3 regions of the Streptomyces sp. NPDC002328 genome follow, and region 3 is predicted to be linked to each of the others. Evidence: riboswitches for the same ligand, from Rfam matches in the RefSeq annotation. Region 3 holds a riboswitch; each other region holds the start of a gene.
The links. A riboswitch is a leader RNA that binds a small molecule or an ion and turns the genes downstream of it on or off. The one in region 3 is predicted to bind cyclic di-AMP.
Positions count from the first base shown of each region.

Region 1: linked by a shared signal. The riboswitch ahead of ACFYX4_RS26580 (M23 family metallopeptidase) and the one ahead of ACFYX4_RS08930 (transglycosylase SLT domain-containing protein) in region 3 are both predicted to bind cyclic di-AMP.
Region 2: linked by a shared signal. The riboswitch ahead of ACFYX4_RS07925 (NlpC/P60 family protein) and the one ahead of ACFYX4_RS08930 (transglycosylase SLT domain-containing protein) in region 3 are both predicted to bind cyclic di-AMP.

Region 1 is NZ_JBIARQ010000011.1:247,402-256,992, forward strand. It holds gene ACFYX4_RS26535 (hypothetical protein) at 1-702, shown strand, start outside; gene ACFYX4_RS26540 (ATP-binding cassette domain-containing protein) at 779-1,513, shown strand; gene ACFYX4_RS26545 (FtsX-like permease family protein) at 1,510-2,712, shown strand; gene ACFYX4_RS26550 (ASCH domain-containing protein) at 2,882-3,274, shown strand; gene ribA (GTP cyclohydrolase II) at 3,321-4,034, opposite strand; gene ACFYX4_RS26560 (MarR family winged helix-turn-helix transcriptional regulator) at 4,191-4,718, opposite strand; gene ACFYX4_RS26565 (dihydrofolate reductase family protein) at 4,769-5,896, shown strand; tRNA gene ACFYX4_RS26570 (tRNA-Met) at 6,380-6,453, shown strand; gene ACFYX4_RS26575 (PP2C family protein-serine/threonine phosphatase) at 6,500-7,672, shown strand; cyclic di-AMP (ydaO/yuaA leader) riboswitch at 7,927-8,085, shown strand; gene ACFYX4_RS26580 (M23 family metallopeptidase) at 8,093-9,127, shown strand; gene ACFYX4_RS26585 (aldo/keto reductase) at 9,243-9,591, shown strand, end outside.
Region 2 is NZ_JBIARQ010000002.1:351,421-361,011, reverse strand. It holds gene ACFYX4_RS07945 (hypothetical protein) at 1-221, opposite strand, end outside; gene ACFYX4_RS07940 (NlpC/P60 family protein) at 518-1,612, opposite strand; gene ACFYX4_RS07935 (hypothetical protein) at 2,136-2,489, shown strand; gene ACFYX4_RS07930 (tellurite resistance/C4-dicarboxylate transporter family protein) at 2,512-3,483, opposite strand; gene ACFYX4_RS07925 (NlpC/P60 family protein) at 3,616-4,824, opposite strand; cyclic di-AMP (ydaO/yuaA leader) riboswitch at 4,833-4,993, opposite strand; gene pcrA (DNA helicase PcrA) at 5,265-7,754, shown strand; gene ACFYX4_RS07915 (M23 family metallopeptidase) at 7,852-9,567, opposite strand.
Region 3 is NZ_JBIARQ010000002.1:551,050-560,640, reverse strand. It holds gene ACFYX4_RS08955 (hypothetical protein) at 1-347, opposite strand, end outside; gene ACFYX4_RS08950 (polysaccharide deacetylase family protein) at 466-1,278, opposite strand; gene ACFYX4_RS08945 (glycosyltransferase) at 1,275-2,690, opposite strand; gene ACFYX4_RS08940 (GNAT family N-acetyltransferase) at 2,724-3,812, opposite strand; gene ACFYX4_RS08935 (HAD family hydrolase) at 4,061-4,885, shown strand; gene ACFYX4_RS08930 (transglycosylase SLT domain-containing protein) at 4,916-5,398, opposite strand; cyclic di-AMP (ydaO/yuaA leader) riboswitch at 5,402-5,588, opposite strand; gene ACFYX4_RS08925 (polyprenyl synthetase family protein) at 6,226-7,236, shown strand; gene ACFYX4_RS08920 (outer membrane lipoprotein carrier protein LolA) at 7,721-8,983, shown strand; gene ACFYX4_RS08915 (ATP-binding cassette domain-containing protein) at 8,994-9,591, shown strand, end outside.

The DNA of each region.
Region 1 (9,591 bases), on a different contig from region 3:
CGGGCCGACGGTCTCGTCGCCAAGGCTCCGACCCAGCTGGGAACGCTCACCGCCACCTACGAGGCCGCCCGCGCCCTCACCGCCAGCGCCCGGCAGGCGCACGCACCGGACTGGCTGAAGAAGCGGCTGCGGCACCTCGGTTCGGATCCCGCTCTCGAACCCTCGGACCGGCTCCTGCTGGCGATGACGTGCCGTCGGCTGGCCCTGTCCTGCGGTCCGCAGGCCGACAAGGGCGTGAAGGAGGCCGCCGCGCTGGTGGTGCCGGCCCGCCTCACCGAAGCCAACCAGCGTGGCTGGTACGGGGCCATGGCGGCGCGCGCGGAGTTCGGGCTCGGATGTCCGCGCACCTCCGTCGACCTGCCCGCGGAGAAGGGCGCCGCACTGTCCGCCGCCTCGCTGCGCATCGTGGTCGTCCTCGCCGACGCGGGCTGCGCGAGCCAGGCGCAACGGCTCACCGCGGACGCCGACCTCATCGGGCAGGCCCGCAAGGCCTTGCGCGAGGGGGACTTGACGACCGCTTCCGACGCGGTCCAGGCCGCCCTCGCCTCCGACCGCGACGGCGTCCCGCAGGCGTGGTGGGACGAACTCCCCCGCCTGCTCGACCGCTACCGCGACGCGAGGTTCCCCGACCTGTACGCCGCCGCGCCGGGCGAGGCCGCGTCCGCGGAGGCGACCCGGGCCGCGTACTACCTCCTTGCCTGACACCGGCTCCTTGCCTGACGCCGGGTCAGCCGCCGGCCGCGCCCGGCTTCCCCTCCACCGGAAGGACGACCACCCCATGCACGCCGTCTCCCCGCCCCCCGTTCTCGCCGAAGGCCTCGCCTTCCGGTACGGCGGGTCCGGCGGCGGTCTCGTCCACGCCGATCTCCGGCTCGACGCGGGGGTCATGGCCGCCGTCGAAGGGCCGTCGGGGTCGGGGAAGAGCACGCTTCTGGCGCTGCTCGGGTTGATCCTGTCGCCGGACGCGGGGTCGCTGCGCATCGCCGGGACGGACACCGGGCGACTCGCCGTGGCCGAGCGGGATCTGCTGCGGCGGCGGTCCATCGGCATCGTCCTCCAGGATCTCGGACTGCTGGGCTTCCTCAACGCATGGGAGAACGTCGCCGCCGCCTTCGGGCCGCGGCTGGGCCGGCATCGGACGGTGGCCCGGGAGCTGCTCGGGGCGCTGGGGATGGGGGAGTCGGCCGACTCCCCGGTCAGCGAGCTCTCCGGCGGGCAGCGGCAGCGGGTCGCCGTCGCGCGGGCGGCCGTGAAGCAGCCGGCGCTCGTGCTGGCCGACGAGCCGACCTCCGGACTGGACCCCGCGAACGCGGACGCCGTGATGCGGGCCCTGCGTGCCTGCGCCGAGCGGGGTGCCGCCGTGCTCGTCGTCACGCACGCGCGTGCCGTCGCGGAGGCGTGCGATCAGCGGTACGCGCTCGACGCCGGAGTACTGAACGAAGTCGATGCCGGGACCGGTGCCGGGGCAGGCGCCGGCGCACATGAGCAAGCGGGCGAGGAGGCCCTGGGATGAGCCGTTGGTGTCTGTACACGTGGATGCGTGAGCCGCGTTCACTGCGCCGGGGCCTGCCCGCCCTCGCCGTTCTCGCCGCCCTGCTGACCACGTCCGCCGGTGTGGCCGGCGGCGCCGCCGGGGCCGTCGAACGGGACGTGCTGGGCTCGGGCGGGCTGACGCAGATCGAGCTGTCGGCGTTCGAGGGGGACGCGTCGGTACGGCCGTTGACGTCCTCGGCCCTGCGGGCGGCCGAGGACGTGCCCGGGGTGCGAGAAGTCGTCGCCGACTACGTCTCCGTGCTGTACGCCGAGGAGGAGGGCACCTACGACCTGCCCAGTCACACCCTGACGCCGGGCGACGACCTGCCCTTCGTCGAGGGTGCGGCCCCCGCCGGGCGACTCGGGGCGGGAGAGGTCGTGCTGCCCGCCTCCGCGGAGGGGACCGACTTCCGGCCGTTCCTCGGGCGGTCCCTCGCCTTCGGGTACACCAGGGCGACGGGCAGCGCGTCCGGAGGGACGGAGGTGCTGCGGCTGAAGGTCGCCGGGCTGTACGACCCCGGCTGGCAGGCCGACGGGCCGGGGACCGCCTATCTCGCCGAGGAGACGGCGGCGTTCCTGGCGGCCGCGCGGGCCGGGCGGACGCAGGAGGAGTTCCGGGGCCGGGAGGGCGCACGGTCCGCCGTCGTCGTGGTCCGCCACCAGCGGGACGTGGCCCCCGTCGCCGCCGCCTTGCAGCGGGACGGGTTCTCGTCGTCCCCCGTGTCCGACCGGGTACGGCATCTGCCGGGGCTGTTCGGGGCGGCCGACCTCGCGATGCGGGTGGGAGTGCTGGTCCTCGCGGCGGGCGCCGTGGGGCTGGGCGCGGTGCGGGCGGGGGACAGCGCCCGGGGGAGGATCGGGCAGTTCGCCGTGCTGAGGATCCTCGGCTCCGGGCGGGGCGAGCTGCGTCGGATCCTGCTCGGCGAGGCGCTGCTGACGGGCGGAGCGGCCGGGGTGGTCGGTGTGCTCGTCGGTGGCGGGGTCTCACTGGCGCTGGCACGGCCGCTCAGCGATCTGCTCGGGCTGCCCATCACACCCGTCGACGCCCTGCCGGGGCCGGGCTGGGCCGCCGCGGCCCTGCTGCTGCCCGCCCTCGGACTCGCCGTCGGCACCCTGTTCGGCAGCCGGGAGGCGCTGCGACGCGATCCCTACCTGACGGCGCGGGCGCACGCCGTGTAGGTGCGCAAGTGCGCAGGTGCGCGGCGGGCCCCTGACAGCCCGGTGTGCCTCCGATATGCAGTGGTGTGATCATCCGCCCGGCGACCATCATGCTGCCCGGGTGGCCGTGTTCGGCGGCTGCCCCGGTCGGAGACGGCCGGACAGCGGGACGACAGAGGAGACGACGGCGATGTGGCCACGGGTCGGCGGTATGCGGGCGTTGGAGCTCGGCAGTCCGGACGAGATGCGGGTTCGGCTCAACTCGTTGGTGCTGGACGGGCGGAAGAGGGCCACGACCGGGCTGCTCGCGGAGTACGTGGAGGAGACGGAGGGGCTCGAGTACGTCGGTGAGCGGCTCGCCCTTCTCGACGTCGATGGGCGTCCCGTCGCGACCCTCGAGGTCACCGGAGTCGAACGGACCACCTTCGCCGAGGTGACCTGGGAGCACGCGGCGGCCGAGGGGGAGGGCGACGCCGATCTGGAGGAGTGGCGGGCCGGCCATCGCGGGTTCTGGAGCTCCGAGGGCGCACCGGTGGAGGACGGCACGCCCGTGGTGTGCGTCGCGTTCCGGGTGGTGGAGTAGCGCCCGGGAGGGATCGGTCCACGCTCAGCCCGTGCTCGGCCGGTGTTCAGCCCACCCCGAGCTCCGTGCGCTCCGTTCGTTCCGAGAGGCTCGCCAGCGGCAGTGTGTGCTGTGTCTGGAGGACCTTCGCCCGCAAGTAGCGCACGTTGTGCGGGGTGGTGAAGACGCCCGTCGGCACGCGGTCGCGGACGTCGATTCCCAGCGTCCGCAACTGGTCTGCTTTGTCAGGGTTGTTGGAGAGCAGGTCCAGCCCGGAGATGCCCAGGGCGCGCAGCATCTGGGCGGCGGCCGTGTAGTCCCGGTCGTCCTCCGGCAGGCCCAGGGCGGCGTTCGCCTCGTAGGTGTCCAGGCCCTGGTCCTGGAGGGCGTACGCGTCGAGTTTGTTGTAGAGGCCGATGCCGCGGCCCTCCTGGCGCAGGTAGAGCAGGACGCCGCCGCGGTCGGCTATGCGTTCGACCGCCTCGCGCAGCTGCGGGCCGCAGTCGCAGCGGGCCGAGCCGAAGACGTCGCCCGTCAGGCACTCGGAGTGCAGCCGGACCAGGGGGACGGGGCCGGGGTCGCCGAGGACGACGGCCACGTGCTCCTGGCCGTCCACCAGGCCGTGGAACGTGACCAGTTCGGCGTCGACGGAGTAGCCGTCGCCGAAGCGCAGCGGCACCCGGACGCGGGCGCGCACAGTCGCGGCAGGGGTGACAGCAGGCGTGACAGCAGGGGTGACAGCTGGGACGGCGGCAGGGGTGGCGGCAAGGGTGTCGGGCATACGGGGCCTCCCGGTCCGGGCGCGGATCGCGTCTACCTGTTTCAGATTTGAAGCAGATCTACGGAGCGAGACCCTACCTCATGCTTGAAATTTGAAGCAATGGGCGCCGAATGGTCGGACGGGCGAACGGGCGCTCGATAGGCGCTCAGCCGTCGCTCACTCGTTGCCCGAGCACGGTGACGACCGCCGGCGCCACGGCAGGTCGTCCGGCGCGCTCCCGCCGCTGCCGTCGTCGCCCTGGAGCCCCCGCGCGACCTGCGTGAAGATCTCCTCCAGCTGTCCCACCTGCTCGGGGGTGAGCCGGTCGAACAGGAAGGCGCGGACAGTGTCGACGTGGCCGGGCGCCGCGTTCTCCAGCACCGTCATGCCCTCGTCGGTCAGGACCGCGACGCTTCCGCGCCGGTCCCAGCGGCAGTCCTCGCGCCGCAGCAGCCCGTCCTTCTCCAGACGGGTGACCGCGTACGTCAGCCTGCTGCGGGTGATCTTCAGCCGCTCGGCGAGTTCGGTCATCCGCAGTCGGCGTTCCGGAGACTCGGAGAGGTTCGCGAGGATGGAGTAGTAGAGATGAGGCATGCCGGCCTCCTGCTGGAGCTGCCGGTCGATCGCGTCCTCCAGGAGGAGGTAGCCGGCGACGTACGCGCGCCAGGCGCGTTGCTCCTCGGGGGTGAGCCAGCGGGTCGTCATGCCACCAGTGTAAGTTTGTTTCAAACTTGAACCAAGGGAGAGGTCGCGCGATGCCGTACCCGTACGTCCTGCTGTCCGCCGCCGTCTCCCTCGACGGCTACCTGGACGACACCGGCCCCGAGCGCCTGCTGCTCTCCAGCCCCGCCGACTTCGACCGCGTCGACGAGGTGCGCGCCTCGGTCGACGCCATCCTCGTCGGCGCCGGCACCATCCGCGCCGACAACCCCCGGCTCCTGGTCAACTCCCCGGACCGCAGGGCCGCCCGGACGGCGGCGGGCCGGCCGGAGTACCCGCTCAAGGTCACGGTCAGCGGCTCCGGCGAGCTCGACCCGGCGGCGAACTTCTGGCACACGGGCGGCGAGAAGGTCGTCTACACGACCGACGAGGGCGCCGGGCGCGCCCGCTCGCTCGGCCTCGCCGCCGACGTCGTCCCGCTCGGTCCCGGCCTCGACTGGCGGCGACTTCTCGAACATCTGCACGACGTCCGGGGTGTGCGACGCCTCATGGTCGAGGGCGGCGGGACCGTCCACACCCAGCTCCTCCAGGCGGGCCTCGCCGACGAACTCCAGCTCGTGCTGGCCCCCCTCTTCGTGGGCGACGCCGACGCGCCCCGGCTCTTCGGCCCGGGCGGCTACCAGGGCGGACGGCTGCGCCTGGTCGAGACCCGGCGCATCGAGGACGTCGTCCTCACCCGCTACGAGCCCACCGCGCCCGGCGCCGGGCCGGTCCCCGTCGCCGCCGACCGGCACTGGCTGGCCCTCGCCTGCGAGCTGGCGGCCGACTGCCCGCCGTCGCGCACCGCGTTCAGCGTCGGCGCGGTGGTGGTGGCCGCCGACGGGACGGAGCTGGCGCGCGGCCACTCGCGGGAGGCCGACGACCCGGTCGTCCACGCCGAGGAGGCCGCCCTCGCGAAGATCGACCCCGCCGACCCCCGCCTCGCCGCGGCCACCGTGTACAGCAGCCTGGAGCCCTGCGCCCGCCGCTCCTCCCGTCCGACCCCCTGCGCCGGGCTCATCCTCGACGCGGGCGTCCGGCGCGTGGTGACGGCCTGGCGGGAGCCGGACACCTTCGTCAGCGACGCCGACGGCAGCGGCCGACTCGCCTCCGCGGGCGTGGAGGTCCTGGTACTCCCCGAGTACGAGGAGCGCGCCAAGACCCCGAACAGCCACCTGCTGTGAAGGTGACGAGGGCGGCGAGGGTGGTGGGGGCCGCGGGTCGACGGGGCCGGCGAGGCCTGTGGGAGTGGTGGGGCGGCGAGGGCGGCGGGGGACGGCGGAGCGCGAGAGCAGTGGGGGCGGTGGGGCGTCGGGGCCCAGCGTGGCGGGCGGAGCGCGAGGGTGGTGGGGGCCGGGGGGTCGACGGGGCCTGGCGAGGCCGGTGGGGCGGCGAGGGTGGCGAGGGTGGCGAGGGCGGTGGGGGCCGCGGGTCGACGGGGCCCGGCGAGGCCGGTGGGGCCGGGAGCGCGAGAGCAGTGGGGGCGGTGGGGCGTCGGGGCCCAGCGTGGCGGGCGGAGCGCGAGGGCAGCGAGGGCCGTGGGGCGCCGGGGCCCGGCGAGGCCGGTGGGGACCGCGGGGCGTGGGGCTGCGCGGGCCTGGAATCGGGCGTGGAAGCGACCGTGGTTCGTAGGGCCCCGCGAATGGCGTACACTGGAATCACAACGACGCGGGGTGGAGCAGCTCGGTAGCTCGCTGGGCTCATAACCCAGAGGTCGCAGGTTCAAATCCTGTCCCCGCTACTGAAGGCCGAGGGCCGGAATCCTGAATCCAGGGTTCCGGCCCTCGGTGCGTGCACGGCCGGACCCGGTCGGCCCACACCCGCTCGCCCTCCGCCCCGGTTCCGGCAACCCTGGTGACGTGGACGAGGAGGGGCAGACCCGCGAGGAACGGCGCTTGTCGGCCGTCCGCACCCTGCTCCGCGTCCTGCCCGCCCTGCTGATCGCCGGCGGGATCCTCTACGACATCTGCACCCCGCGCCATTTCACGGCGGTCCCCTTCTTCACGGCCGCGCCGCTGGTCGCCGCGCCCCTGTACTCCCTGGCCGGCACCGTCGTCACCGGCGTCCTCTCGCTCGTCGCCACCTACGCGGTGCACGCGCGGTTCGGCCTGGGGCCGGACGCCGACACCGTGACCGAGGTGGCGACCGTCGCCACGGTCACCGTGCTCGCCGCCGTCCTCAACCGGGTCGTGTGGCGCGGCTCCGAGCGGCTGGCCTCCGCGCGCGAGATCGCCGAGGCCGCCCAGCGCGCGGTGCTCCCCGAGCCCGCCGAGCGGATCGGCGGCTTCAGGATCGCCGCGCGGTACGAGGCGGCCCAGGCGGACGCCTTCATCGGCGGCGACCTGTACGCGGTGCAGGACAGCCCGCACGGCATCCGGCTGGTCGTAGGGGATGTAAGGGGCAAGGGGATGGGGGCCGTCGCCGCCGTCGCCGTCGTCATCGGGGCCTTCCGGGAGGCCGCCGAGCAGGAGGTCACCCTGGAGGCGGTCGCGGAGCGCCTGGAGCGGGCGCTCACCCGGGAGAGCGCCCGGCGGGAGAGCCTGGAGACCCTGGAGGGGTTCGCCACGGCCGTCCTCGCCGAGATTCCGCACGGCGACGGCGTGGTCCGCCTCCTCAACCGCGGCCACCCCCCGCCGCTGCTGATCGCCGCCGACGGCGCCGTCCGCGCGCTGCCCGCCCGGGAGGCCGCGCTGCCGCTCGGCATGGGCGACCTGGGCGCCTGGCCCGTCCGCGCGCAGCAGACCGCCTACCCCGGCGGGTCCACCCTGCTGCTCTACACCGACGGCCTCTCCGAGGCCCGCGACGCCGACGGCCGCTTCTACGACCCCGAGGAGCGGCTCGCCGGCCGCGCCTACCCCGACCCCGCCGCGCTGCTCGCCGCCCTCGCCGACGACGTACGCCGGCACACCCGGGGCGGGACGACGGACGACATGGCGCTGCTCGCCGTACGGCATCCTTGATCAATGTCACGTCGGGTGATCGGGCGAGTGCCCTGCGCATGACATCTGACGCTTCGTCACCTGCCGTGGTGGGCTCAGGGGTGGCCCGTAGGGGATGGAGGTGTGGTCAACTCGCCCGTTTTTCACCGGTCATGGGGCGAAAGTCCAGGCCAGAAATGTTGTTGATCAAGAGGAACAGCTTGGAAACATGCCCCCGAGTCTATTAACGTTCGATAACGCAGCGCGGTCGTCCCAGCCGTCACAAGAGTCGGCTCCGTGCGCACGCGCCGAATCCCGCAAGGGAACCGGGGAACCACCAACTTGGGGTGAATCGCGCCGAGCCGCCGTGTGACAACGGCCGGTATACGCGCGTAGGAGACCTTCCCGCTCCGAACCCGTCAGCTAACCCGGTAGGCGACGGAAGGAAAGGAGTGCGCCCGCGTGGCGTCCAACCGCCCTGCCGCGGAAGCCCCCTCCGCGCCCAGCCAGACCTTCGGGTACGGCAGCTACCGCACCGACGAGGGCCCCTGGGAGGAATGGAATCCCACCGCGGAGACCGTTCGCCCGGTTCGCGGTCGGCACCGTGTCGCCAAGCAGCGCGGCGGACTCGCCCGCAGCTCCACCGTTCTCGGCGTCGGCGTCATAGCCGCTGTCGGCGGCGCGGGCATGGCCAGCGCCAACACCGGCAAGCCGCCGGTCTCCATCTCCATGCCGGACCTCCCCTCAGTGGGTTCCCTCATCTCGGACGAGGACACCCCCAAGGAGAGCGCGCCGGCCCTCGCGAGCTTCGGCAGCGTCGCCGCCGACCCGGTCGCCGCGCAGGAGACCGTCGCCGAGAGCGCCGCCGACGCCGGTGAGGTGCTCCGCAGCCGGATCATGGCGCAGGCCGAGTCGCAGCAGACCCAGATCGAGGCCAAGGCCCAGGCCGCCGCCGCGGCGGCAGCCGCCAAGGCCGAGGCCGACGCCGCCGCCAAGGCCAAGCAGGAGGCGGAGGCCAAGGCCGAGGCCGCGAAGAAGAAGGCGGCCGAGGAGGCCGCGAAGAAGGCCGAGGCCGAGCGCCTGGCCAAGCTCGCCGGTCAGTACACGCTGCCGACCTCCTCGTACACCATCACCTCGTCGTTCGGTCAGGCCGGCGCCTACTGGTCCTCCGGGTACCACACCGGTCTCGACTTCGCGGCCCCCACCGGCACCCTGATCAAGGCCGTGCACGGCGGCACCATCACCTCGGCCGGCTGGGACGGGTCGTACGGGTACAAGACCGTGCTCACCCTCGACGACGGCACCGAGATCTGGTACGCCCACCAGTCCTCCATCAGCGTCAACGTCGGCCAGAAGGTCACCACCGGCGAGGTCATCGGCCGCGTCGGCGCCACCGGCAACGTCACCGGCGCCCACCTCCACCTGGAGGTCCACACGGGCGGCGGCGCGGGCATCGACCCGGGCGCCTGGCTGCGCGACAAGGGCCTCAACGTCTGAGCCCCTGAGAGACCTCCGGGCCCCTGGGACCCGGGCCCCTGAGATCTCCCGGATTTACCAACCCTTGGCCGGAGGCGCGGAATGAGCGCCTCCGGCCGATGCGTTGACGAGAAGCATGACTTCTCCGCGCAAGCTCGGTTCCTCCGACCTCGAGGTCTTCCCGCTGGCCCTCGGCGGCAACGTCTTCGGCTGGACCGCCGACGAGGCGGCCACCTTCGCCGTCCTGGACGCCTACACGGCCGCGGGCGGCAACTTCGTCGACACCGCCGACTCCTACTCGGCCTGGATCGAGGGCAACAGCGGCGGTGAGTCCGAGACGCTCATCGGCAAGTGGCTCAAGGCGCGCGGCAACCGCGACGACGTCGTCGTCGCGACGAAGGTCAGCCAGCACCCCGACTACCAGGGACTGACCGCCGCCAACATCAAGGCCGCCGCCGACGCCTCCCTGCGCCGCCTCGGCACCG
Region 2 (9,591 bases), 200 kb from region 3:
GGGTCCCTCTCCTCGAACTGCTGAATAGGCAGCACCAGCAGCGCCCAGCCGATGATCGCCGCGAGCGCCAGCAGCCACAGCAGCAGTACGCGGTGGACGCCGAGGCTGTGCCGGTGCAGCTCGTCCAACGCCCGCTCCCGGTCGGCCAGCAGCGCCGACCGGTCCGGCCAGAACCGGATGTGCGGCGGGGGAGGGGGAGGAGGCAGCGCGGCTGGGGACATCGGGCCTCTTTCGGGCGGGCCAGGAGCGGTGGCGGTGCGGGGCGGGACGGCGGTCTGCCCGACGCCGGCGTACAGGCGCGGTGCGGTTCGCTTCGCGCGCCGAACCTACCGTGTCGCATGCCCATGCCACGCAGACCCGACGGTCGGTGGACTTCGGGTCGCGCCGCCGGTCGATCCCGGGTCGCGCTCCTGACGACTGCCCTGCCCGGCCCTGTTCAGCCCTTCCCAGCCCTTGCCGGTCCTTCCCAGCCCTCCTCAGCCTCTGTCCGGCCTTGTCCGGACCCGCCTGGGCTCTGTCACACCACCCGGGTCGCCCCCGCGTAGGGCATCTCGTCGAGAGGGGCGACGCGTACCGGGGCCGACGGGTTCGGGGCGTGGATCATCTTGCCGTCGCCGACGTAGATGCCGACGTGGGTGATGCCCGAGTAGAAGAACACCAGGTCGCCCGGGAGGAGTTCGGAGCGGGAGACACGGCGGCCGGCGTCGATCTGCGCGTAGGTCGTACGGGGCAGGGCGACGCCCGCGGAGCGGTACGAGGCCAGGACGAGGCCGGAGCAGTCGAAGGCGTTCGGGCCGGTCGCGCCCCACACATAGGGGCTGCCGAGCTTGGAGTAGGCGTAGGAGACGGCGTCCGCCGCGCGGGAGTTGGGGGCCTGGGCGGCGGCGGAGCCGGGGGCCGGGAGGGCGTCGCGGGGGCCCGTGGAGCCGCGCGAGGCACGGGTGTCCGCGCTGCCGCCCGCACCTCCGCCGCCGCCACCCCCTCCTTCGAGCCGGGCCCGGTCCTGCGCCGTGAGCCGGGACAGCAGGTCGCGTGCGGCGTCCAGCTTGCCGGTGATCGTCTTCTTGTGCCGTCGCAGCTCCGCCTGGCGCTTCTTGAGCGAGATCAGTTCGACGCGGGCCGCGCCCCGCAGCTGCTCGATCTCCCCCAGCTGCTTGCGGACCCGGGCGACGGCGCCGGACTGGCGGTCGCCGGCCCGTTCGGCGAAGGCAGCGCCGTCCAGGTAGGCGTCGGGGTCGTCGGAGAGGGCGAGCTGCATCGCGGGGTCCAGGCCGCCGCCGCGGTACTGGGCGGCCGCCATCGAACCGAGCGCCTCGCGCGCCGTGTTCAGCCGCAGCTCCTTGCGGGCGGCCTCGTCCCGCAGGGCCTTCAGCCGGCCCTCGGTCGCCGTGGCCTTCTCCTGCGCGCCGTTGTACTTCTCGGTGGCGGCCTCCGCCTCCTGGTACAGCCTGTCCACCTTGGCCTTCACCTGCGCCGGCGTGGGCTCGGGAGCCGCGTGTCCGGCCCCTTCGAAGGCCGTCGCGCCCGCCGCGCCCGCGAGGGCGATGGTGACCGCCTTACGGGCCGCGTGGCCGCCGAACGAACGCTGACGAGGCTTGCGGTGCGCTGCCACGTGGGACTGCACGTCCTTTCGTACGCCCGCCTCGTCGGTACGGCCGTCGGATGGGGCCGGGCGGGGGCCCGTGCCCGCCGTGGGGAGCGGACGGACGTACGGCCGCGGGGAGCGGCTGACGCGTCCGGCGGCGGCCCGCACAGGGGAGCGGGGGCACGCCGCCGGACTTTCGGCGGTGGTGGCCGACTGCCGCCCCTGGTCCGGACGGCGGTGGGGAGCCGGTCACCTGGGGGAGGACGCTAGGCCCGGTGACGTCGGGTCGGTGACGCGATGTGCGGAAGTGACACGAGCGGACTGGCGGCTGACCGGATGTGGTCACCGAGCCGGTCCGAGGGAGTCGACTTCGCGCACCGCGCTGACCGATGCGGCGATTTCGGGGCACATCCGAGCGGTCGGCTGCTATGAGACGCATATATGCACGAGCCGCGCAGGGGTGGCCCGGTGTCGGGCAGGAGTGGGCCGGTGCCGCGCAGGGTGGGCCGGTGTCGGACGCCGGCCGCCCGGCTGATTAGCATCCGGCTCCATGGACGTACTCATCCAGTTCTTCGTCGGCCTGCACATCATCGGCATCGCCGCGCTCCTCGGCGGCTTCCTCACGCAGATGAAGGCGATGGGCCGGGGCACGGCCCGCTTCGTGCCCGCGATGCTGCACGGCGCGGCGACGATGCTGGTCACCGGCGTGATCCTGGTCGGCCTCAACCAGGCGGACGACCAGGCGGTCAACAACATCAAGATCGGGGTGAAGCTGGCCCTGCTGGTCGTGATCCTCGGCCTCGTCTATGTGAAGCGGGACGACGAGACGGTGGAGAAGCCGCTGTTCGGTCTCGTCGGGCTGCTGACCGTGGCCAACGTCTTCATCGCGGTCCTGTGGACCTGACCCGCCCGATCCCCTCACCCCCTCACCCCGCGCCGGACCTGATCGACTCCCTGGCCGCCAGGACCGCGCCCGCGGCGACGGCCAGCCACGCCGCCACCGCGATCCACAGCAGCACCTCGCCCGGGCCCTTCAGCCACGGGACGTCGAGGGCGGCGGCGACCGTCAGCGTCGACGCCGCGGTCATGCTCATGGGGAACACCGTCGCCCAGCGGTCCACGGCGTAGCGGGGCCGGGGCCACCACGCCTCGGCCAGGAGCAGCACGACGTAGCAGCACAGGTCGAGGACCAGCAGCGCGGCGGTCAGCGTGCGCAGGGCGCCGCGGTCGTCCGCGTTCCACAGGTACATGCCGCTCTCGCCGGCCTCGACGAGCTTCGCCCCGGCCAGCGCCGAGATCGCGAGCGCCCCGCCCGCCACCCAGTGGTCCCCGGCGCCCTCGGCCACCTGCCTCCGGTCGAACCGCCACAGCGCGATGCCGTAGAGGATCAGGCCGAGCCAGAACAGCGCGAGCGCGGTGTGCGCGAGCCAGGCCGTCGTCTCGGACCGGGCGAGGGTCGCGCCCAGCACAGCGAGCGCCTGTGTGGCCACGCAACACAGGAACACCGCCCCGGGCATGCGCCGCCCCCAGTGCCGTAGGACGGTCACGAGCAGCAGCGGCCAGAGCACCGCCGCCGGCGCCAGCAGCGCTTTGGCGAGCGCGTCCGGACCGGAGGCCGCGATCCGCGTGCCGAGCAGGGCCGTCGCCGCGACCGCGGTGAGCGCCCCGGGCGTGCCCGCCTCGGCCCACCACCGCTCGCGGTCCCGGGCCAGCCGCACGACGAAGTCCGCCGCCAGCGCCGCCCAGGCGAGGCCGGCCAGCACCAGGGCGATGACGGACAGGGTCTCGTGCCCGGCCAGCAGCAGACCGACCGAGAGGACGCCGGTCGCCATCACGGCGGCCCCGGCCGCCGGCGGACGCCGCGACCACCAGGCGCGCAGGGACGAAGAGCCGGGCATGCGGCGATGCTAAGGAGCCCGGGGCGGCTCGCTCGGGGGCACGCGCGGCGGCCACCGGAAATACGCGCGGGCGCACTACGGAGAACGCCGCCTCATACCTCCGGGGGACGCCGGACCTCCCCTCGAGGGGACTCAGGCCGGGCGGACCACGCTGTGGATCGAGGACTCCCCGTCGTAGTACACCGACTCCTCGCGCACGTACGCCCCCGGCTTGGGCGCGTGGATCATCATGCCGTTGCCGATGTAGAGGCCGACGTGCGTGACGTCGTCGTAGAAGAAGATCAGGTCGCCGGGCCTGGCGTCGGTCAGGGAGACGGTCGTGCCGGCGTCGACCTGGTCGTAGGTGGTGCGCGGGAGCGAGACGCCGGCGGCCTTCCAGGCGGCCTGGGTGAGGCCGGAGCAGTCGTAGGCGTCGGGGCCGGTGGCGCCCCAGACGTACGGCTTGCCGATCTGCGCGCGGGCGTAGGCGAGCGCCTTCCCGGCCTTGGTGGCGTAGGACGCGTCCGCCGCCGGGGACGACGGCGAGGACGGCGAGGACGGCGAGGACGGCGACGAGGGTGACGTCGGCGACGTCGACGGCGCGTCCGTGCCCGTGGAGCCGCCGCTCTCCTGCCGTGCCGCGGCCTGCTCGGCCGCCTGCTGCCGCGCCAGCTCCGCCGCCTTGCGGGCGGCCTCCTGCTGCTTGCGCTCCTCGATCGCGGCGAGCCGCGCCTTCTCCTGCGCCGTCAGCTGCGACAGCAGCACGCGCGCGTCGCCGAGCTTCTTCTGGACGGTGGCCTTGGCGGCCTTCAGGTCGTTCTGCGAGGCGGTGAGCGACTCGAGGCTCTGGGAGGCCTCCTGCCGCTTCTTCATCGTCGCCGACTGCTCGGTGACGTAGTCGTCGACCGCGTCTTTCTGCCGCTCGGTCAGCCGGCCCATCAGCTGGCTCTGGTCGAAGTAGTCCTGCGGGGTGTCCGCGAGCAGGAAGGCCGCGGTGTCGGGCGCGGAGGCGCCGGTGCGGTACTGGGCGGCGGCGAAGGAACCCAGTTCCTCGCGCGCCTCGTTGAGCTTCTGGGTGCGCTCGGCGACGTCGTCGAGGAGGGTGTCGACGCGCTTGCGCTGCGTGGTCGTCTTCTCCTGGGCGGCGTTGTACTTCTCGGTCGCCGACTCCGCCTGCCGGTAGAGGTCGCCGACCTTCTTCTCGACCTCCTCCAGGCTCGGCTTGTCGTCGGTGGAGGGCGCGGCGTTGGCCGTCTGCGAGAGCAGCGCCACAGAGGTCAGGGCGGCGGTGGCGAAGGCGGGGGTGCGTATGCCTGCTACGCGCGAACCCGGGGGGCGGGGCTTGCGGTGCTGCGACGCCAAGGGAGGCGACTCCTTCCGTGTTCCGCCTACCGGGTTAGCTGTCGGGTTCGGGCGGGTGCTTCGGAAGGGTTGCCCTACGGCCGCGTCCCCGAAGGGAAGGAGGGCCGATTCACCCCAAGGTCTCGGTGGGTCCCCGGCTCCGGCTGCCGCGAGGGGGCGCGCCGGACTCGGCGGAGGCCGCGCGGCCCGGCGAGGTTCGCCGGTGGGGGTCGTACGGCCTGCCCGGCACGGTAGCCAACTGGTGTGGTCCCTGTGAAGGTTGATGGGTGATATGCCCGATACATTTTCGTGACCTTGGGTCAGGGCTTCCACTTGCCGTGATCGATCCGGGTGAACCGGGAGGGTTTGTCATGCTTCGCCGGGTCCGTCGTGTGTGTCCGGCCGGGATGTTTCCGGGACGGCCGCGGGTTGTCAGTGCGGCCCCCTAGACTCGGAGAGCGATGAGCAGCCTCTTTGACGACAGCTTCCTGGCGAGCCTCCAGGCCCCGCGCGGCCACGAGGAGGAGCCCCCGCCTCCGCCCGAGGACGATCACGCTCCGGAGTCGGTTCCGGACGATCTGTTCGGCGGGAAGTTCGACGTGCCCCCGGACCGGGACGCCCACTACCGCGACGGCGCCCCGCGCCCGGTCATCGACGCCGCCGCGCTCCTGGACGGGCTCAACGACAACCAGCGCGCAGCCGTCGTCCACGCGGGCGCCCCGCTGCTCATCGTCGCCGGCGCCGGCTCCGGCAAGACGCGCGTGCTGACCCACCGCATCGCCCACCTCCTCGCCGAGCGCGAGGTCCACCCGGGCCAGATCCTCGCGATCACCTTCACCAACAAGGCCGCGGGCGAGATGAAGGAGCGCGTCGAGCAGCTCGTCGGCCCGCGCGCGAACGCGATGTGGGTGATGACGTTCCACAGCGCGTGCGTGCGCATCCTGCGCCGCGAGAGCAAGAAGCTCGGCTTCACGTCGTCGTTCTCGATCTACGACGCCGCCGACTCCAAGCGTCTGATGGCCCTGGTCTGCCGTGATCTGGACCTCGACCCCAAGCGGTACCCGCCGAAGTCCTTCAGCGCCAAGATCAGCAACCTCAAGAACGAGCTGATCGACGAGGAGGACTTCGCCGCCCAGGCCGCCGACGGCTTCGAGAAGACCCTCGCGCAGGCCTACGCCATGTACCAGTCGCGGCTGCGCGAGGCGAACGCCCTCGACTTCGACGACCTGATCATGACGACGGTCAACCTGCTCCGCGCCTTCCCCGACGTCGCCGAGCACTACCGCCGCCGCTTCCGGCACGTCCTGGTCGACGAGTACCAGGACACCAACCACGCCCAGTACGCCCTGGTCAGGGAGCTCGTCGGCACCTCCGAGCACCCCGTCGACGTGCCGCCCGGCGCGTACGACGTGCCGCCGGCCGAGCTGTGCGTCGTGGGCGACGCCGACCAGTCGATCTATGCCTTCCGTGGCGCGACGATCCGCAACATCCTTCAGTTCGAGGAGGACTACCCGGACGCGACGACGATCCTGCTGGAGCAGAACTACCGCTCCACGCAGACGATCCTGTCCGCCGCCAACGCGGTCATCGAACGCAACGAGTCCCGCCGCCCCAAGAACCTGTGGACCAACGCGGGCGAGGGCGCGCGCATCACCGGCTACGTCGCCGACACCGAGCACGACGAGGCGCAGTTCGTCGCCGACGAGATAGACCGCCTCACCGACGCGGGCGACGCGAAGGCCGGGGACGTCGCGGTCTTCTACCGCACCAACGCCCAGTCCCGTGTCTTCGAAGAGGTCTTCATCCGCGTCGGCCTGCCCTACAAGGTCGTCGGCGGGGTCCGCTTCTACGAGCGCAAGGAGGTCCGGGACGTCCTGGCCTACCTGCGGGTCCTCGCCAACCCGGAGGACTCGGTGCCGCTGCGCCGCATCCTCAACGTGCCCAAGCGGGGCATCGGCGAGCGCGCCGAGGCGATGATCGACGCCCTGTCCCAGCGCGAGAAGATCAGCTTCCCTCAGGCCCTGAAGCGCGTCGACGAGGCCTACGGCATGGCCGCGCGGTCGACGAACGCCGTGAAGCGGTTCAACACGCTGATGGAGGAGCTGCGCACGATCGTCGAGTCGGGCGCGGGACCGGCCACCGTCCTGGAGGCGGTGCTCGAACGCACCGGCTACCTGGCCGAGTTGCAGGCCTCCACCGACCCGCAGGACGAGACCCGCATCGAGAACCTCCAGGAACTCGCCGCCGTGGCCCTGGAGTTCGAGCAGGAGTCGGCGGAGGGCGAGGCGTCCGGCTCGCTCTCGGACTTCCTGGAGCGGGTCGCGCTCGTCGCCGACTCCGACCAGATCCCCGACGACGAGGAGGACGGCTCGGGCGTCATCACGCTGATGACCCTGCACACCGCCAAGGGCCTGGAGTTCCCGGTCGTCTTCCTCACCGGCATGGAGGACGGCGTCTTCCCGCACATGCGCGCCCTCGGCCAGGCCAAGGAGCTGGAGGAGGAGCGCCGTCTCGCCTACGTCGGCATCACGCGCGCGCGGGAGCGGCTCTACCTGACGCGGTCCGCGTTGCGCAGCGCGTGGGGGCAGCCGTCGTACAACCCGCCCTCCCGGTTCCTGGAGGAGATCCCGGCCACGCACGTCGACTGGAAGCGGACGGGGGCGGCCTCGCCGCCGCCCTCCCGCGGCCCGGCGTCCGGGGTGGCGGCCTCGCTGTCGTCGTCCCGCTCGCGCTCCTCGGCGTCCGGCGCGTCCGGCTTCGCCACGCGGCGCACGGCGGAGAAGCCGGTGGTCGCCCTGGCCGTCGGCGACCGCGTCACCCACGACCAGTTCGGGCTGGGCACGGTCGTCGGGGTCAAGGGCACGGGCGCCAACGCGGAGGCCACGATCGACTTCGGCGAGGCCAAGCCGAAGCGGCTGCTGCTGCGGTACGCGCCGGTGGAGAAGCTCTGACGGCCGGTGCAGCCCTGACAGCCGGTCGAGAAGCCCTGACATGAGAGAAGCCCCCGCCGTGAGGGCGGGGGCTCGCTCATCAGGGGTGCCGGGTCGGCTATGTCGGGTCCAGGCCGTGGCTGCGCAGCCACGACAGCGGGTCGATCGAGCTGTTCCCGCCCGGCCGGACCTCGAAGTGCAGGTGCGGGCCGGTCGAGTTGCCGGAGTTGCCGGAGTAGGCGATCGGCTCGCCGGCCTTCACCTTGGTCCCGGAGGCGACGCGGTAGCTGGAGAGGTGGCAGTACCAGGTCTCCGTGCCGTCCTTCGCCGTCACGATCATCATGTTGCCGTAGGCGACGTTGTACTGCGTGCGCACGGTGCCGTCGGTCGCGGCCATCACCGTCGTGCCGTAGGAGACCGGGAAGTCGATGCCGGTGTGCTGGGACATCCAGTTGATGCCGGACTGGCCGTAGAGGGCGCTGAGTCCGTGCGCGCCGACCGGCAGGGCGTACTTGGGACGCAGCCGCTCCTTGCGGGCCGCCTCCGCGATCGCCTTCTTCCGCTCGGCCTCCTGCTGCGCCTTGAGGTCGATGCGCTCCTGCGTACGGCTGGCGCGGTCGGCGAAGTCGTCGGCCTCGGCGCTCAGCGTCTGGAGCTGGGCGTCCAGCTTGTTGTTGGCCGCGGACGGCTTCACGGGCTGGGCTTCCGACGCGGACGCCGTGGTCTCCTTGTCGTCCCCGCCGGTCAGCGTGCCGACGGAGGCGGCGGCGATCCCGGCGACGCCCATCACGCAGGCGGAGGGCACGGCCACGGTCATGAGCGCGGAGCGCTTCGCGGGCGTCCGGCGGCGCGAGCGGCTCGCGGCGCGGGCGGCGACCCGGGAGGACGGGGCCGGCGTGGCCTCCTCCTGGCCGTCGAGGAGGGGGACCGAGGAGACGGCGGGCAGCTCGCCGGTGGCGGCCGGATCGCCGTCGGCGGCGGTGTGCTCGTCGTAGCCGGCGGCGTCGCCGTAGGGGCTCTCGTCGTACGCGCCCGTGTCGTCGTACGCGCCCGCCTCGTCGTAGGCGACGGCCTCGAAGGTGGCGGTGGCCTGCTGGTCGAACGGGACCTCGGTCTGGTGCTCGTAGTCGTCGCCGGACTGGGTGGCGGCGCCGTCGGAGTTCCACTGGGTGGCGTCGTAGGCGCCGGTGTCGAAGGTCTGCGTGCCCCATTCCCACTGCTGGGTCCGTTCGGCCGCGCCCTCGGACGGGTCGGGCTGGAGCCAGGCGCTCGCGTCCCACTGGCCGCTGGTGTCGGGGGCCGGGGACTGCTGCGGGATGGCGGACAGCTGCTGCTGGTCCGTGGACCAGGCGGTCGTCTCGTACGCGCCCGTGTCGTAGACGGCGTGGTGCTGGGCCGCGTACGGGTCGTAGTTCAGGGTCTGGTGGCTGCCCGTGCCGAGCGTCTCGTGGGTGCCCGTCGACCACTGCGTGGCGTCGTACGTGCCGGGCGGAGTTCCCTCGGCCGGCAGGTGGCCGAAGAGGGGGTCCGCCGCGTAGTGCCCGGTGGGGTGGGTGCCGGTGTCGGCGTTGCCGCCGTCCGCGGTGCCGCTGTCGTAGCCGTACGAGGTGAAGCCGTCGTACGAGGCCTCCTGGGTGCCGTAGGACGCGTAGTGCGCGGAGTCGGCGTCGGAAGCCGGGGCCGGGGTGGTCATGGTCCCCGACGGGTGACGGTCGTTCACCAACTTCTCTCTCGCCTCGACAACAGGGGCTGCCAGAGCAGTGCGGCGACTGTACCCGGCAGTACGCGGGCACGACAATCTTCCGCAGGTTTCGCGCCCGCGTGAAAGGGGCATTCGGCCCCGTTTCGGGGGAGGGCG
Region 3 (9,591 bases):
TTGAGGGCGAACAGCAGCGCGGCGCAGTGCGCGGCCGGCCACCAGGGCGCGGTGCCCGCCCGCCGCAGACTGACGACGAAGCCGGCGGTGAGGACCAGCAACGACAGGTAGTAGACGGCCGGGAGGCGGTCCAGCAACCCGTAGTCGCCCATCTCCCGGAAGCCGATGCGGGGCAGGGAGTACACCCACAGCCCGGCGGCGAGGAGCAGTGCGAGCGGGGCGGGGCCGGGCGGGCGGCGCGGGAACCGCACGGATCTTCGGCCGTCGTCGACGCCGCGTGCGGGCTCGGGGGCGGGCGGCGGCGGCACGCTGCTCTCCGTGGCCGGTACGGGCACATGTGATGGCACGCTGTGGCTCCCTCCCCCGGGCCGAGTATAGGAATTTCCTCTTCTTTTCACATCAATCGCGCCAAAACTGCCCGCCTGTCCCCACGGCCGGCCGGCCCCGACCCCGGCCCATGCGGGTTCAGCCGGCGAAGACCGGGCCCCGTACGACCGCGCGGGCACGCCGGTACCACCGCCAGCCGACCGTCTTGGGCCCGTCGCGGTACGGGGCGACCCGGGCGCCGCCGCCCGCCAGCCAGGTCTCCACGTCGGCGACGGTGTGGCCGCGGCGCACGATGAGCCGGGCGATGCGGTAGTGCTCGTCGCGGTCCGAACTGAGCGCGTGGCGCACGGCGGTGGCCGTCTCGTAGCCGGCGGCGGCGGCCGTGCGGCGGACCCGGGTGCTGTTGTAGCCGTGCGGGTAGGCGAGATGACGGATCCGGTGCCCCAACGCGTCCTCCAACACCGCGCGCGAATCGCGGAGTTCGTGAGCCAGCGCCTTGGGCGCGAGGGTGTCCAGCTGGGCATGGGTGACCGTGTGGCTGCCGATCTCCATGCCGGACTGCTCCAGCCGTGCCGCGCTCGCCAGCGTCATCATCGGCGCGGGCGGCAGCAGGCTGCGGCCGCCCGGGGCGATGGCGCCGGTGGTGAGATAGGCGGTGGCGGGCAGGCCACGTCCGGCCAGCGCCTCGGCGGTCGGGCCGGGCAGGTCGGCGAAGCCGTCGTCGAAGGTCAGCAGCACCGGCCGGGGCGGCAGCGACGCCCGCCCCGCGAGGTGGTCGGCCAGCGCGCTGATGGTGACGGGCGTACGGCCGCTGTCGACGACGGCGTCGAGATGCCGGCCGAACTCCTTCGGGCTGACCGTGAACTCGGCGATCCAGTCCGGCGGGTCGTCCATCACGGCGTGGTACAGGAACACCGGGATGGCCCCGAGGCGGCCCGCGGCGGCGGTCATTCCGTGCCTCCGGACGCCCCGTAGGGGACCCGTCGGCGGGCGGCGCCGAGCGCTCGCCGGGCACGGGCGCGGAGATAGCCGACAGGCCCGTAGAGCATCCCCCGGCGCTGCAAGCGCGACAGCCGCCGGGGCCAGACGTGCGTCCGCTCGTCGTGCCCCCCGGGCGCGCTGCGCGCGCCTGCTCCCGCCCCCCGGCTGGCCGTCAGCGTCCGCGCGTGGGCGAGTCCGCGGGGCAGCCGGGCGAGGAACGCCGGCAGCAGGGCGGGCCGGTTGACCAGGATCGCGGTGAGGTAGGCGGTGAGGCCGGCGCCGTAGCCGTACGCCTGGGTCTCCAGGTCGTGCCAGGTCTCCCGGTGGTGGTGCCAGACCAGAGCCCGCGGGGTGTAGCGCAGGCGGTGTCCCTGGGCGAGGACGCGGACGAAACCGTAGAGGTCGTCGCCGCCGCGGGCCGGCGTGCCGACGCCGGTCGCCGGGTCGAAGCCGCCGATCGCGCGCAGCACGTCCGTCCGGAACGCCATGTTCGCGCCGGAGCCGAACCGGCCCGCGGTGAACGGGAACAACGGCTCGTCGGCGGGCGGGTCGTACGGGTCGTACGTCCGTGCCGTGAAGCCCTTCGCGAAGCCGCCGTGGCTCTCCAGCAGCACCTGGGCCGGGGTGCGCAGCCGGGCGGGCAGGATCAGCCCGGTGGCGCAGCCGAGGCCGGGGTCGGCGGCGAAGGGCGCGGTGAGCTCGGTGAGCCAGCGCGGGTCGGCGACCACGTCGTCGTCGGTGAAGGCGATCACCTCGCCGTGCGCGGCCTCCACGCCCCGGTTGTGCGCGACGGCGAGACCGGGCACCGGCTCGACGACATGGCGCACCCGTTCGGCGTACTTGCGTTCGATCAGGTCCCGGGTCGCGTCCGTGGCCGGCGCGTTGTCGACGACGACGATCTCGAAGTCGGGGTGGTCCTGGGCGAGCAGCGAGTCGAGCGCGCGGGCGAGCTGGTCGGCACGGTCCCGGGTGGCGATGACGACGGTGGTGGAGGGGACGGTGGCGGAGGGGACGGGGGCGGAGCGGACGGAGGGCACGGAGGGCGTTTCGGCACGAGCCCCGTCGCCGCCCCTGTCGCCCTCCCCGCGCTCTTCTGCGATCAGCTGCTGGGCCAGGCCGACGAGCACGGCCCTGGGATCGGCGCCCTCCGGGACCGTCCCGAGCAGGGTGCCGACCGGCAGGCCGCCCCTCCTGACCAGGACGAACACCTCGCCGTGCGTGACGGGCGGGCTGCCCGGCCCGGGGCTGAGCGCCGCCACGCCACTGGCGTCTCGGCCGGGCAGGTCCAGCTCGGCGACCTGGACCGGCCCGATGTCGAGGAACCGCCGTATCTCCTCCTGCACACGTGCTGCGTCGCGCGACACGAATCCCTCCCCGCTCATGGTTCGTCCTTCACCTCTCTCATGGTTCGCCCCTCACCTCCCCCGCAGCCGGCCCGCGCTCTTCAACGCCCGGTTCGCCGCCGCGGCGAGCCTCGGCCGGCTGCGTACGAAGTGGTGGGCGCGGCGGGACGGCTCGCGGCTCAGCCAGTGCAGCGCGGCGCCCGTCCCCGGACGCGTCCACGCCCCCTCGTACACGGGCAGTTCGCCCGTCCGCAGCGAGTCCTTGTACTCGGCCGCTCCGCGCCCCAGATCGAGCAGCCCGATGCCTTCGGCGGCGGCGGCCTCCGCCATCCGCAGATGCAGCACCAGCCCCGGCGAGTACTTCGCGAACTCCGGGTCGTACGCGGGGAACCAGCAGGCCAGGACGGTCGTCGACCGCAGCCCGAAGTGGGCGGCGACGGGCCGGTCGCCGGCGTAGAGGACGGACAGGGTGCCGGAGCAGTCGGGGGCGCGCGTCCCGGACGCGAGCCGGTGCACGAGCCGGGTGATCCACTGCTGCGCGAACCGGTCCCGGCGTCCGGTCCGCCGGTACTGGGCGGACTTCCACGCCATGAGCGTGCGCAGCGCGGCCGGTTCGCGTTCGTCGAACACGAACCGCAGCGGCCCGGCCTGACGTCCGAGCCTGCGCTCCTTGGCCAGCGTCGTCTTGAGGAACTTGGGCGACTGCGCGCGCAGGACGGACTCGTACGTCTCGTACCCCTTCTCCACGTCGATGACGAAGGAGGCGTACTCGGCGGCCGCGTACCGCGTGAACAGCCCCTGCTCCGCCTCCAGGTTGTCGAAGGCGAAGCTCGACAGCGAGCAGGCGCGCATCAGTTCGTCCGGCCCGAGCCCGATTCCCGGGCTCAGTACGGCGCCCTGCGCGTCCGAGACGCCGTACGCGAGGGCGTGCCCCTGTCCCAGCAGGCCCCGCTCATGGGGCAGGAAGCCGACCGGTTCGCGCCCCTCGTAGACCACCGCCACGCGCGTGCGCGGCCTGACGCGCCCCACGGCGTCGGCGAACTCCGGTTCCATGAAGGGGTTCCGCGGAGCGGGTGACGCGGCGCGCAGCGCACGCCACCGCTCCCTTTCCCCCTCGCCGAGATCCTCCGGACTCGACACACGAATACGTCCACTGCTCAACCTGACCCCCCGATCAAGTCCCCCCTGGACACTCTGGACGGTACCGCTCAAGACAGTTCGGGCGGTAGGTAGCGGACCATGTTGTTGCCAACCGGTGCAGACCGCCCCTTTCCCTCCGTCACCGTATAAAGGTGAGGCGGGGCCAGAGCGGGGGGCCGGCGAGGGGGGCGGCAGGGGGCCGGAGCGGGGCCTTGGCGGGGCTGAACCGGCGGTGAGTTGGGGGCCGTCGGAATCCGTATTCTCTGATCATGGCCGCACCCCTCGCATATGCCCCGCGTTCCGCGTACTCCCTCATCGCCACCGACCTGGACGGAACGCTGCTCCGCGGCGACGACACGTTCTCCGACCGGTCGCTCGACGCGCTCGCGCGGGTGGCCGCCGCCGGCGCCCGGCACCTCGTGGTGACGGGCCGCCCGGCGCCCCGGGTACGGCCGCTGCTGCACATCCTGCGGAACCGGGGGCTCGCGGTGTGCGGACAGGGCGCGCAGGTGTACGACGCCGGCGCGGACCGCCTGCTGTGGTCGGTCACCCTGGACCGGGAGCTGGCCGAGACGGCGATCGGCAAGATCGAGGCCGAGGTCGGGCAGGTGTTCGCGGCCGTCGACCAGGACGGGGTCGACGGGCTGACGCTCATCGAACCGGGCTACCTGATGCCGCACCCGACCCTGCCCGCCCTGCGCGTCGGCTCGCGCGAGGACCTGTGGTGCGAGCCGATCAGCAAGGTGCTGCTGCGCCATCCCACCCTGACCGACGACGAGTTGGCGTCGACAGCCCGCTCGGTGGTCGGCTCGCTCGCCACGGTCACCATGTCGGGGCCGGGCACGGTGGAGCTCCAGCCGTCCGGCGTCACCAAGGCGACGGGCCTGGCCCTGGCCGCCGAGCACCTCGGGCTGCGGCCCGAGGACACGCTCGCCTTCGGCGACATGCCCAACGACATCCCGATGTTCGACTGGGCGGCGCGCGGTGTGGCGATGGCCGACGCCCATCCCGAGCTCAAGGCGGTGGCCGACGAGGTGACGACGTCGAACGAGGACGACGGCGTGGCCGTCGTCCTCGAACGTCTCTTTCCCTGATCGACCTGACCGGCCTGGTCGAAGAAGTGATCAGTACGCGCCGAAGACGTTGTCGATCGAGCCGTAGCGGTCGGCCGCGTAGTTGCAGGCGGCGGTGATGTTGGCGACCGGGTCGTACGGGTCGTACGCGGTGCCGGCGACGTGGTACGCGGCGAAGGTCGGGTCGATGACCTGGAGCAGGCCCTTGGACGGGGTGCCCTTGACCGCGTTGGAGTCCCACAGGTTGATGGCGTTCGGGTTGCCCGACGACTCACGGATGATGTTGCGGTAGATGCCGTTGTAGGTGCCCGGGATGCCCTTCTCGGCCATGATCGCGAGCGACTGGCGGATCCACCCGTCGAGGTTGTTGGGGTAGCCGGCCAGCGTGGTCGCCGGGGGAGCGGCGGCCGTGGAGGCGGTGGTCGCGGAGGCGGTGGTCGCTCCGACGAAGGGGAGGGCGAGCACGGCGGCGCCGGTGCAGGCGACGGCGATGGCGCGGGCGAAGCGGCGGCGGGGCTGAGCGGCAGCGGGCATGGGGAAGTTCCTCTCCGGCGCCTGCGAGGTGAGCTGTCGGGTTCGGGCGGGGAGGTGCCCGGTCGGCCGCCGTACGGATACGGCGGCACGACTTCACCCCTAGCCGTGCCGATACGTGCGTGACGTACGGTCCGGCGGTCTTTCTGGGTCCCCCGCTCCTGCCGTGCGAGATGTTCGTCGATGGATGACGTCGGGCGGCGGCAGGATGAGGCGTCTGCCCGACTGGCCGGGAACGTATGCGAGAGCACATGTCCGGAACAAGTACCGGATTCGGGGAACACCCCTATTGACCTTGGTCTGGTGTTTTTGGGATGCTTGATCCTTTGCTTTCGGCAAGTGTCAACTCGGGTGCCGGGCTGAGGGATCCGGGGGTCGGTACGGGGTCGGTGGTTCCGTGACGAAGTGAGCCAACTCACCCGTGATGACAAGAGTGGGTAAATCGGGCAATGGGCGTGAAGTCGCTTTTAAAGGGGTGGGGGCGGAATCCAGGAATTCAAATGGAGGGAATGTCTGATTTGATGCCGTTTATCGAAGGCTTCGTGAGATACGGCACACCTCCGGGCATGTATCGGCGCTTCCGGGTGAGTCGATGGGGGTGGACAGGTGTCCGACCGGATCATCGGATCGGATGATCGGAAAGTCGGCGGTCGTGATCCGGTGCCTCCCGGGCCGAACGCGGCACCTCCCGGTCGAGCGACGTGGGGGCCGGGTGACGTGGGGGCTTATCGGTGATCGAAACGTGACCGGATACGCTGACTTGAGTGATGGCAGCGACGTATCGACAAACCGTGTAACGCCACTAGACACCAGCAGACAGGAGACCCCTCGTGACCGTCGTCGGGCCGTTTGGGCTGAGCGTGCGGGACCAGGCTCTGGAAGCCGATGTCCAGGCCGGATTGGCGGCTGTCGAGGAAGGCTTGCTCGAGGCCACCAAGAGTGAGGTTCCCTTCATCACCGGTGCCGCGCAGCATCTGGTCCGGGCGGGCGGGAAGCGGTTCCGGCCGCTGCTCGTGATGCTGGCGGCGCAGTTCGGCGACCGGCACGCGCCGGGCATCGTGCCGTCGGCCGTGGTGGTGGAGCTGACCCACCTGGCCACGCTGTACCACGACGACGTGATGGACGAGGCAGAGGTGCGGCGCGGGGTGTCCAGCGCGAACACGCGGTGGGGGAACTCGGTCGCCGTGCTGACCGGCGACTTCCTCTTCGCGAGGGCCTCCCACATCCTCGCCGACCTCGGGCCCGAGGCGGTCCGGGTGCAGGCGGAGGCGTTCGAGCGGCTGGTCACCGGGCAGATCCTGGAGACGGCGGGGCCGACGGACGGGCGGGACCCGGTCGAGCACTACCTCGACGTGCTGGGCGGGAAGACCGGGTCGCTGGTGGCGGTGTCGTGCCGCTTCGGCGCGATGATGTCCGGCGCCGACGAGACGGTCGTCGACGTGCTCACCCAGTACGGGGAGCGGCTCGGGGTCGCTTTCCAGCTCGCGGACGACGTCCTGGACATCGCGTCGGACTCGCACGAGTCGGGGAAGACGCCGGGGACGGATCTGCGGGAAGGGATCCCCACGCTGCCGGTGCTGCGGTTGCGGGAGCGGGCGGCTCGGCTGTCGTTGCCGGAGGACGTCGCGCTCTGTGAGCTGCTGGACTCCGACCTCAGTGACGACGCTCGGCACGCGGAGGCGCTGGCCGCGCTTCGGGCGCACCCGGCGTTGGAGCAGGCTCGGGCGGACACCGTGCGGTACGCCAAGGAGGCGCGGGCCGCGTTGGTGCCGTTGCGGGAGTGTGAGGCCAAGAGGGCGTTGATGGAGCTGTGTGATGCGGTGGTGCACCGGGCTGGGTGAGGGCGCCTGCCCACCCACCCGCCCGACTCGGCTCCTCGAGAGGTCCCCTCGACCCCCCGGGGCTCCGCCCCGGACCCCCTTTTCCCACCCACCCGCCCCTCTCGGCTTCTTGAGGAGCGGGCCTCGAACCGCCCCGGGGCTCCGCCCCGCACCCCGGCGGGGACGCCGTCCCCTGCACCCCTGACACCCCGCCACCTGCACCCCCTGCCCCCCACCTGCACCCCCGCCACCCCGCCACCTACACCCCTGCGGGCGCTCCACCCCCCACCCCCTACGGGTCCCTCCACCCCTCCGACCCCCGCGTCATACCCCAGGCGTACGCGGAGTTGCGTCCTCGGGTTGACGTATCGGGGGCGGTTGTTTGGTCATATGGAAACCACGGAAATCACCACCCCTCACCGATTCGGGTGAGAATGGCGGCTTGTGGTGGAGAACAGCGCACCCGAGATGACCAGCCGCCGCCGACGACGGAGGTAAGGCACACATGGCACCGTTCGCATCCGACGACAGTACGCACGCCGGGGAGGCCGACGACGTTCGCGTCGGGCGGCGCAGGGCCGTGCGGTACGTCGTCCCGGTCACCGTGGCGGGTGTCGCGGCGGCGACGATCGGGCTCGTCCCGGCGCTCGCCGACTCGGGCGACCCCGACCTGCCGAAGATCAGCGCGCAGCAGCTCATCGAGAAGATCGCCGCCTCGGACGTGCAGCAGCTCTCCGGCACCGTGAAGATCACCACCGACCTCGGCCTGCCCGACCTGGGCGGTCTGGAGAGCGGTCTGCTCTCCGGGGCCGCGGGGCAGGGCGGTGACGGATCGTCCGCCGACCCGTCCGCCAAGCTCACCGAGCTCGCCGCCGGCACGCACACCCTGCGTGTCGCCGCCGACGGCCCCGACCGGCAGAAGCTGTCGCTGCTGGAGAACGCCGCCGAGTACAGCGTCATCCACAACGGCAAGGACCTGTGGGGATACGACAGCGCCTCCAACGAGGTCTACCACTCCACCGTCGACGAGGGGCAGCACGGCGAGGACGCCGCGCCCGCCACGCCCAAGGACTTCGCCGACGAGGCCCTGAAGTCCGTCGACGACACCACCTCCGTGACCGTGGACGGCACCGCGCGGGTCGCCGGCCGCGACGCCTACAAGCTGGTGGTCAAGCCCAAGCAGTCCGGGTCGACCGTCGGCGCGATCAGCGTGGCCGTGGACGCGAAGACCGGCCTGCCGCTGAAGTTCACGCTGACCCCGGCGGCCGGCGGCGCCGCCGTCGTGGACGTCGGCTTCACCCAGGTGACCTTCGCCAAGCCCGCCGCCTCCACCTTCGCCTTCACCCCGCCCAAGGGCGCGAAGGTCACCGAAGAGGGCGCGGACGGCCCGGCCGCGGGCCAGGGCAAGGCGGACGGCAAGACGGACGGCAAGGCGCACGGCGGAGAGGCCTGGAAGCCGGGCAAGTCCCCCGAGGAGGACTTCGGGCAGGACTTCGCCGGGCTGAACGTCCTCGGCGAGGGCTGGACCTCCATCGCCACCTTCGACACCGGCGGCGAGGGCGTGCCCTCCGGCGCGGCCGACACCTCCGAGGCGGGCGCCTTCGGCGGCTTCCTGGACTCCTTCGGCGACAAGGTCATCGGCAAGTTCGGCTCCGGCACCGTCTTCTCCACCCGTCTGATCAACGCCCTCGTCACGGACGACGGCAAGGTCTACGTCGGGGCCGTCACCAAGGACGCGCTCGTCAAGGCGGCGAACGCGGGGCGGTAAGTACCCTGGCGTGAACCGACGATCGGGGGAGCCGATGGACGAGGCCACGGACGATACGGCGAAGGCGGTGCCCGGGACACCGGGCACCGCCGACACCGCCGACACCGCCGACACCGCCGACACCGCCGACACCGCCGACACCGCCGACACCGCCGACACCGCCGATACCGGCGGCGAAGGCGCCGGCATCCGTGACGACGACGCCGTCATCCGCACCCGCGCCCTCACCAAGCGCTACCGCGGCGGTCAGCTCGCCGTCGACGGCCTCGACCTGGCCGTCCCGGCGGGCAGCGTCTTCGGCTTCCTCGGTCCGAACGGCTCCGGCAAGACCACCACGATCCGCATGCTGATGGGCCTGATCGAGCCCACCTCCGGCACGGCGCGAGTGCTCGGGCGGCCCATGCCGCGCGCGTCCCGCGCCGTCCTGCCGCACGTCGGGGCCCTCATCGAGGGCCCCGCCCTCTACGGTCACCTCTCCGGCCGCGACAACCTCCTGCGCTACGACGCCGCCGACCCGACCGCCGACCCCCGCACCCGGCGCGCCCGGGTCGGGGAGGCGCTGGAGCGGGTGGGGCTGACCGCGGCCGCCGGCAAGCGGGCCAAGGCCT